DNA from 2 places in the Neptunomonas sp. XY-337 genome. Region 1 is predicted to be linked to the other one. Evidence: riboswitches for the same ligand, from Rfam matches in the RefSeq annotation. Region 1 holds a riboswitch; the other holds the start of a gene.

Region 1 (4,133 bases):
ACAGCCGCCGCTGCTCGTCAGATGCAACTGACCAAACCGCCCGGCGCACTTGGCCAACTCGAAGCGCTGGCGATCCGGTTAGCAGGGCTGCAAGGGCGGGAACGCCCAACGCTTGAGGCGATTAAAATACACCTATTTGCCGCCGACCATGGCTCTGCGGCCAGCGGTGTTTCACCCTATCCTCAAGCGGTCACTGCGCAAATGGTGAGCAACTTTGCGCACGGTGGAGCGGCAATCAGCGTGTTAGCCCGCCAGCATAATGCAGATCTGAAGATCACCTGCCTCGGCACGGTGGCGCCGCTAGAGCAAGGCCTTGATAACGTGATCGATGCGTTTATCGCGCCGCAAACAAGAAGCTTTACTGAAGCACCTGCAATGACCCGAGCCCAGCTCCAGCTCGCAATCGATGCCGGCAAAAGCGCGGTCGATGAGCAGGGCAGCACTGACCTCTTCATCGGTGGCGAAATGGGTATCGGCAATACAACCAGTGCCGCGGCGATCGTTGCGGTGCTGTTGGAACAGCCGGTCGCGATGGTGGTCGGGGCCGGGGCGGGCCTTAATGAGAGCGGCATTGATCGAAAAGCGCGGTACATTGAGAAAGCGCTGAGGCTGCACCAGCCGCAACTTACCGATCCCCTCAGCGTGCTGCAGTGTTTGGGAGGATTTGAAATCGCAGCATTGGTAGGTGCCTACGTACGCGCCGCCCAGCACGGCATTACGGTATTGGTCGATGGTTACATCTGCTCTGCGGCGGCCCTTGTGGCGATGCGCATTAACCCCTCTATATCGGATTGGCTCGTGTTATCACATCGCTCAGCGGAGCCTGGATTTAAAATAGTGGAGTCTCAATTCTGCGCGCCTGCGCTGTTTGATTTAGGCCTGCGTTTAGGCGAGGGGAGTGGTGCGGCACTTGCCATTCCGTTGCTGCGTTCGGCGTGCCAATTACATCAAGATATGGCAACCTTTGCGCAAGCAGGCGTCGCAACAAAGGAGGAGTAGATGGCGTTATATTTGATACGGCACGGCGAAACACCTGCAGGAAAAGCCTACATTGGGCGCACCGATGCGCCACTTTCAACGGTGGGTTGGGAGCAGATGACAGCCGCATTAAAAGGCTACTCACCCCAGCAGTTTGCCGCAATCTACAGCTCCCCGTTACAGCGCTGTGCTGCCTTTGCCGAGCAGTGGTCGAATAGCGGCCACCTGCTTGAACCGGCGCTGCAGGAGTATGATTTTGGTATCTTAGACGGTTTATCCGGCGCCGAAGCCTATGCGGATCACCGTGATGTCCTGCTCGCTTTTTGGGAAGACCCCGTCAACGGCACACCGCCGCAGGCGGAGCAGTTGAGACACTTTGAACAGCGAGTTACCCATGCATTGAGCAAGATCGCAAAGCACCATGGTGATGAGGATGTTTTGATCTTCACCCACGGAGGCGTTATCAAACTCGCGATTGCCCACCTGCGCCAGCAAAGTTTACATACAATGTTTGAGATTGAAGCGCCCCACGCCAGTGTCCATCGGCTCGACTGGTCTCATACATGAGAGCTGCGTTTAACAAGCACGTTGATGCGTTTTTAATCGCGGTGCAATTTTTCACCACGATCCCTATTCGGTTCAAAACCTACCCTGCAACAGCTACACAGAGCATTGCCCCGCTGTACTACCCACTGGTGGGCGTGATGATTGGCATGATGCTGTTTGCCGCCGCCAGCTACCTGCATACCCACACGCTGCTCACCAGTGCCATTGTTGTGACCTTGTGGGCAGTGATAACAGGGGGGTTGCACCTTGATGGGGTCGCCGATTCGGCCGATGGTTGGATGGCAGGCATCGGACAGCGCGAAAAGACACTCGCGGTGATGAAGGACCCGCTAGTCGGTGCCAGTGGTGTGCTGACGCTGGTACTGGTGCTGCTGTTAAAATTTGCTGCCGTTGTGCATCTTCTTGAGGCTGGCGCGCTCTTGCCGTTGTTACTCGCGCCACTCGTTGCCCGCACAGCAGCGCTGTTACTCTTGGCGACAACACCCTATGTTAGCCCAACGGGTATCGCATCCCATACCGCCAACCAGTTACCCACCCGTGTGGCGACTGCCGTCTGTGGGCTGATACTTGTGATGCTGTTTTCTATCAGCCCCAGCGTTGCCGTATTGATTGGCTTGTCATTTTGGTGGCTGCGCCGCGCCATGCTGCGCCGTTTGGGCGGCATGACAGGCGATACCGCAGGTGCACTTATTGAGATCACCGAAGTGCTGTTTCTTGTCTATTTTTCAGTTATTTAGCGCCAAGTTAACGTAGATTAGTTTTTTGCAGGTTGATATGAGCACCCTGCAATTGACACCCACCCACCATGTCGGTAGCCTCTGCGCTTTCAGGTCAATCGACTAAGGTCTATGGTCGGTTGTTAAATGGGAAGCTGGTGCGTTCCGTCGTTATCACGACAACAATCCCAGCACTGCCCCCGCAACGGTAAATGGGTTAACAAATCTCGGTATGCCACTGTGCGAATGCATGGGAAGGTGAGGTTTGGAACAGCTATGTTCACCCATGAGTCCGGATACCAGCCTGAAGAATGTAGTTTGCTGGTGTTGCGGAGGGCTTCACCGAACGACAGTGCTGATAACGATCTGGCTTTGTTGTAATGCCTCCCAACTCCGTTTCAATTTAATTGACGGAGAACGTTAATGTTGATTGCTAAAAACTTCACAGCCTCTGCTGTGTTATTGTCCTGTGCGCTCGTTGCAACCAGTGCCAGTGCCCATTTCCAGTTGCTCTACACGCCCGAGTTACTGCGCGATAAGGGCGGCAACATCACCCTGAAAATGCCATTTACCCATCCGGCGGCAAACGGCCATGTGATGGATGTGGCCGCGCCACAGGCGTTTTACAGTGTCCGCAAAGGGCGCAAACAAGATCTTTTAGAGAGCATTAAAACAACCACATGGGGCAGCGCTGAGAATACCGGCACATCTTACGAAGCGGATGTCACCTTGCGTGGTTTAGGCGATCACGTCTTTATCCTAGAGCCCGCGCCTTACCTTGAAGAGGAAGAGGGTGCGTACATTCAGCAGATTACCAAGAGCATCGTGAATGTTGGCAGCCTGCCGACCGATTGGAGCACCGATTTTCAGCTCAAAGCAGAGATCGTTCCACTGACAAAACCGTATGCGATTTATGCAGGCAGCAACTTTCGCGCCGTCGTTAAAAGCGCAGGCAAACCGGTTCCCAATGCGGAAATAGAGATCGAATACGTTAACTACCAGCCAGATCTCAACACCAACCGCTTTAGCGACCAACCCACCGTGGTGCCACCCGCGCCTGCGTTTATCACCCAAACGATCTTCGCCGACCAAAACGGCATCATCAACTTTACGCTGCCATTTGCAGGCCAGTGGGGCTTTGCCGCACTCGGTGTTGGCCCGGATACCAGCTACCAAGGCAAGCCGCTGTCCCAAGATGCGGTTATCTGGGTACAAGCTCACGAAGTGAAAACAAAATAGGGCCGCGCCATGCATATCGTAGATGGTGCGCTAAGCAACGAGATCCTAGCCATAGGAACGGTAGTCGGTGCGCTGGGCGTCGCCAAAGGTTTGCGCGATATGGACTATGAGCAGATGCCGGTGACGGCTCTGCTCGCATCGGTGTTCTTTGTGGCCTCATACATCCACTTGCCGGTCGGAGTCTCGAGCATCCACCTCATACTCAATGGCTTGATCGGTCTGGCGCTTGGCTGGGCTGCCTTTCCTGCACTGCTGGTAGCCTTGCTACTGCAAGCGGTTTTCTTTGGATTTGGTGGCTTCTTAGTGCTTGGCGTGAACCTTATCAATATTGCGATTCCAGCTGTTTTAGTGGGTTTGCTGTTGCGCCGTGCATTAGCGATGACCACCCCAAAACGCCAACTTGCCATGCTAGGTGCACTGGCAGGTGGTGGTGCCGTGACGCTAACAGCCTTCATGGTGGCGGCCACCTTAGCCCTCAATGGCGACGCGTTTCTCCCTGCCGCTAAGCTGGCCTTTCTCAGCAGCTTGCCTTTGGTGGTGATTGAAGCAGCCGTCACAGCGGCGGCTGTGGCATTAATCGGCCAAGTGAAGCCTGAACTCTTCGCTGTCGCTGCAAGGACAAGTTCATGAACC
Region 2 (4,133 bases), on a different contig from region 1:
CCTTCTCTTCGATGCACTTGATATCGATATTACGTGCGATCATCTTTGCACGCAGGACTTCGATCATTTGGCGCAGCTGAAAATCAACTTCTGCTTCCAGTGAAACGCTGTCTTCGTTTTGCGTAAAAGAGGCGCTTACACCCTTAAAGTCATAGCGAGTCTGTAATTCACGGTTGGCTTGGTCAACCGCATTTGTCACTTCGTGCTTATCTAGCTCCGAAACGATGTCGAATGATGGCATAGTCGATAATCTCCTGTTTTTCCGATAGTTTACCGCAAGGTCAAGAGGCTTTTAAGCGGTGAGCCATGGGCAAAGCGCACAATTACAGAAGGTTTTTCATGAACTGGCATATTTTAGGTGGCGGAGCTATCGGGCTTCTATGGGCGTTTAAGTTGTCTCAGGCGGGCCATCAGGTGACGGTCATTGTCAGGGATAACAGTGCACGTGAACAGTTACGTGTAAACGGGCTGCACATTATTAGTGCGAAGACGAAAAAAATGCTAACTCAGCTACGATATGTGGCGCCAAGCCAAACTGAGGCAATATCCCATCTGTTGGTGGCAACGAAGTCTTATCAGTCTGTTGCTGCCATACAGCAGATTCAGCCATGCCTCGAAGAGGGGGCGCATGTTGTGTTGTTACAAAACGGAATGGGGCAGCATGAGGAGGTTGCGCAACTGTGTAAGCAGCAGACTGTCTACGCTGCACTTACCACAGATGGTGCTTTCAAAGAGACACCAGTGCGCGTGGTGTGGGCGGGTGTAGGTGAAACGTTTATAGGGCGTTTATCGGGTGCTTCGGGTGAGCGCCTCTTTGAAGATATTCCAGATGTCGCCATCGTTGATAATATTCTTCAACAGCTGTGGTGCAAGGTTGCGATTAACGCGGCAATTAACCCGTTGACCGCGTTACATGATTGCCGAAACGGGGACCTGATACGGTGTGCGGAGCTACGCCAAAAAATGGAAGCTGTTTGCGAAGAGGTTGAGAAAATAGCGGCGGCTTTAGCGCAGCCGCTTTTCCGTGAGGGCCTGTTTACACGTGCTTGTGCTGTGGCTCAAGCAACGGCTCAGAACTACTCATCGATGCATCAAGATATCCATCATAAGCGTCAGACCGAAATCGAATATATGACTGGCTTCTTATGTCGAAAAGCAGATGACTTAGGCCTAGAAGTGCCGGTAAATCAGTATTTATATCAACAGATTAAATGTTTAGAGAGCGCGTCTGACGTAGGTCAAGGTGTGCAGCTCACAAGAGGAGGAAGATAGAAAACAACAACTGTTAAAAGGAGGCAAACATGAACCAGGCAAGTGCAGTACCCATGGAGGTGAATGAAGCTAGCACGAACGATACCGCATCATCGATGATGGGGTTGCCAACCGGTCTTCCTGAGGAATATCCCTATAAAGAGAAGCTGTCTCGCAAAGATTACGAAGCGATGAAAAAAGAGCTTCAAATTGAGCTACTCAAGATGCAAAGCTGGGTACGCGATTCAGGTGAGCGAATCGTTATCTTGTTTGAGGGCCGCGATGCGGCAGGCAAAGGTGGCACAATTAAGCGCTTTATGGAGCATATGAACCCGCGGGAAGCTAAGGTAGTGGCATTGGAGAAGCCAACCGAGGTGGAAAAGGGGCAGTGGTATTATCAGCGCTACATTCAGCATCTGCCAACTCAAAGTGAAATCGTTATGTTTGACCGCTCATGGTACAACCGGGCGGGCGTAGAGCGTGTCATGAACTTCTGTTCACCTGCTGAGTACCTTGAGTTTATGCGTCAAACGCCGGACTTTGAACGTATGTTGGTTCGCAGTGGTATTCGCCTATTCAAGTTCTGGTTTTCAGTGAGCCGTGATGAGCAGTTCCGCCGCTTCCAAGCGCGTAAAGTCGATCCTCTTAAGCAATGGAAACTATCGCCGATCGATCTTGCTTCTCTCGACAAATGGGATGCATACACCGAAGCGAAGGAGGCGATGTTCTTTTACACTGATACGGCAGATGCGCCTTGGACTGTGATCAAGTCTGACGATAAAAAGCGCGCCCGTATTAATGCGATGCGTCACGTACTTCATTCGCTGCCATACCCCAATAAAAATGCCGACATACTGCTGGAACCGGACCCACTGATCGTCGGTACTGCCAGCGATATTCATGAACAAGACGAACATATTTTGTTGCCGAATAGTTAATAAGGAGCTGTTATATGTCTCAGAACCAAAATCAGCATTCAAAACAAGTTGTTGCTTCGTTTAAAAGCAAACTATCAGCTGACGTTGTGGCGCAGATCGGTGAAGAAAACTTCGGCGCGCTCGAGCTGATCGTTGAATCAGCGATGAGCACTGCAGTATTGGAAGAGCTTGAAAAAGCCGCCGATAAGGTGGAAGTACTCGCACATGACATTCGTAGTTTCGCTGAACATTACGACAGATAAGCAGCCATGACTCCCCCTGGCGATCAGCCAGGGGTTCAAATTGAACAACCTCGCGACACCCTGTACACTCCCCGCACACTCTCTTCAGGTGCCCTTTTTGGGGTAAACGGGAAGCTGGTGCGCTTTCGCAAATCCAGCGCTGCCCCCGCAACGGTAATTGATGTTAATGCTTTTTAGTGGCCACTGGCTGACGCCGGGAAGGTAAAAAAGCTGTGCTCGCACGCGTCATGAGCCCGGATACCGGCCTGATGTTCTTTAACCCCTGCGCGGTGGGCGCGTTTCAAGGTGATCAAATGAAAACACTGACTTTTCTGGGTGCTACGTTCGTGGCATCGACTGCGGTAGCAGACATTACAACGCTAGATGCAGTGGCGGTAACAGCAACTCGACAAGCGGAAAGGGTAGATCAAACGCTTGCTAATGTATCTGTAATTACACGAGAACAGATCGAAAAAATGCAGGCGCGAGACTTAGCCGAAGTGATCAGCCACGTTGCTGGTGTGGAAGTGGTGCGCAGTGGTGGTGCTGGCCAGATTACTTCTATTTTTACACGCGGTACTGAAAGCGATCATACATTGGTGCTTGTTGATGGGGTCAAAATTAACCCGGGCACATTGGGCTCAGCAAATTTGAGCGTTATCCACCCTGATATTATCGAGAAGATCGAGGTGGTCAAAGGGCCTCGCTCTGCGTTGTATGGCTCAGAGGCGATTGGTGGTGTTATTCATATCTTTACGCGCCAAAGTGGGCCGGCTTTTTCAGGTGCAGTAACGATGGGAACCGATAGTCTTCAAGAAGTATCGGTTAACGGTTACACAACCCTTGAGCAAGGAACACAGGTTTCATGGGGTGCTGTTAAAACTGAAACGGGTGGCTTTCCGACGTACCGTGACGCCGATCATGATAGCGGACACGATAACTTGTCCTTTCACTTAGGTGCACGTCATACATTTAACGAGACTGACGTTAACCTGAGTGTGCAGTCACGCCGTGGTAATACTGAATACTCTGCACAAGATTACAGTAACTTTCCTGACGTTGCATTGAAGCCGGTGGATCAGGATTTTACACAGCACTTGATCAGTGTGAGTGCTGAGAATGAAGTGTCAGAGCGTTGGGTGACGCGTTTACAGGCAGGGTACTTCTTTGATGAGCTAATACAGAATCAATCTCCAGACTTTGTTGAGACGGAGCGTTTTCAACTGGATTGGGAAAATGATTTCGAGCTTGATGCGCATCTTTTAACAGCGGGCGTTTCCCTTCAAGAAGAGAACATTCAGTCTCTTTCGTTTGGCAGTGGTTTTGATGAGTCAATTACAACTAAGGCCATCTTTCTGCAGGATAGTATCGCGTTCGGTGCTCACTCTCTGCTTTTCGCAGGTCGTTATACGGACCATGAGAACTTTGGCACAAAAGCAACTTGGGAAGCGAGTTACGGGTATACGTTTAATGAACACCTGAATGTTTTTGCCAGTGCAGCAACAGCATTTCGGGCGCCCAGTGCGCCAGATCTTTATGGCTACGGCGGTAACCCAGATCTGAAAGCGGAAGATGCACGTAACATCGAACTAGGTATTAAATACCGTATTGGTTCAGATCAAGCAGTGACAGCAACTGCCTTCCATAATGATATCGACAATCTCGTTGAATTCGTTGAGGTTGAGCCGTTTGTTTATCAGGGCCGCAACGTAGCGCGGGCTCG

Evidence for each region. A riboswitch is a leader RNA that binds a small molecule or an ion and turns the genes downstream of it on or off. The one in region 1 is predicted to bind cobalamin.
Region 2: another riboswitch for cobalamin. It lies ahead of E4L36_RS04125 (TonB-dependent receptor); the one in region 1 lies ahead of E4L36_RS00730 (DUF4198 domain-containing protein).

The regions. Positions count from the first base shown of each region.
Region 1 is NZ_SPLL01000001.1:128,398-132,530, reverse strand. It holds gene cobT (nicotinate-nucleotide--dimethylbenzimidazole phosphoribosyltransferase) at 1-999, shown strand, start outside; gene E4L36_RS00740 (histidine phosphatase family protein) at 1,000-1,545, shown strand; gene cobS (adenosylcobinamide-GDP ribazoletransferase) at 1,542-2,282, shown strand; cobalamin riboswitch at 2,357-2,584, shown strand; gene E4L36_RS00730 (DUF4198 domain-containing protein) at 2,685-3,500, shown strand; gene cbiM (cobalt transporter CbiM) at 3,510-4,130, shown strand; gene E4L36_RS00720 (cobalt ABC transporter permease) at 4,127-4,133, shown strand, end outside.
Region 2 is NZ_SPLL01000002.1:98,903-103,035, forward strand. It holds gene E4L36_RS04105 (YajQ family cyclic di-GMP-binding protein) at 1-241, opposite strand, end outside; gene E4L36_RS04110 (2-dehydropantoate 2-reductase) at 340-1,272, shown strand; gene ppk2 (polyphosphate kinase 2) at 1,302-2,189, shown strand; gene E4L36_RS04120 (phosphatase) at 2,204-2,431, shown strand; cobalamin riboswitch at 2,501-2,695, shown strand; gene E4L36_RS04125 (TonB-dependent receptor) at 2,725-4,133, shown strand, end outside.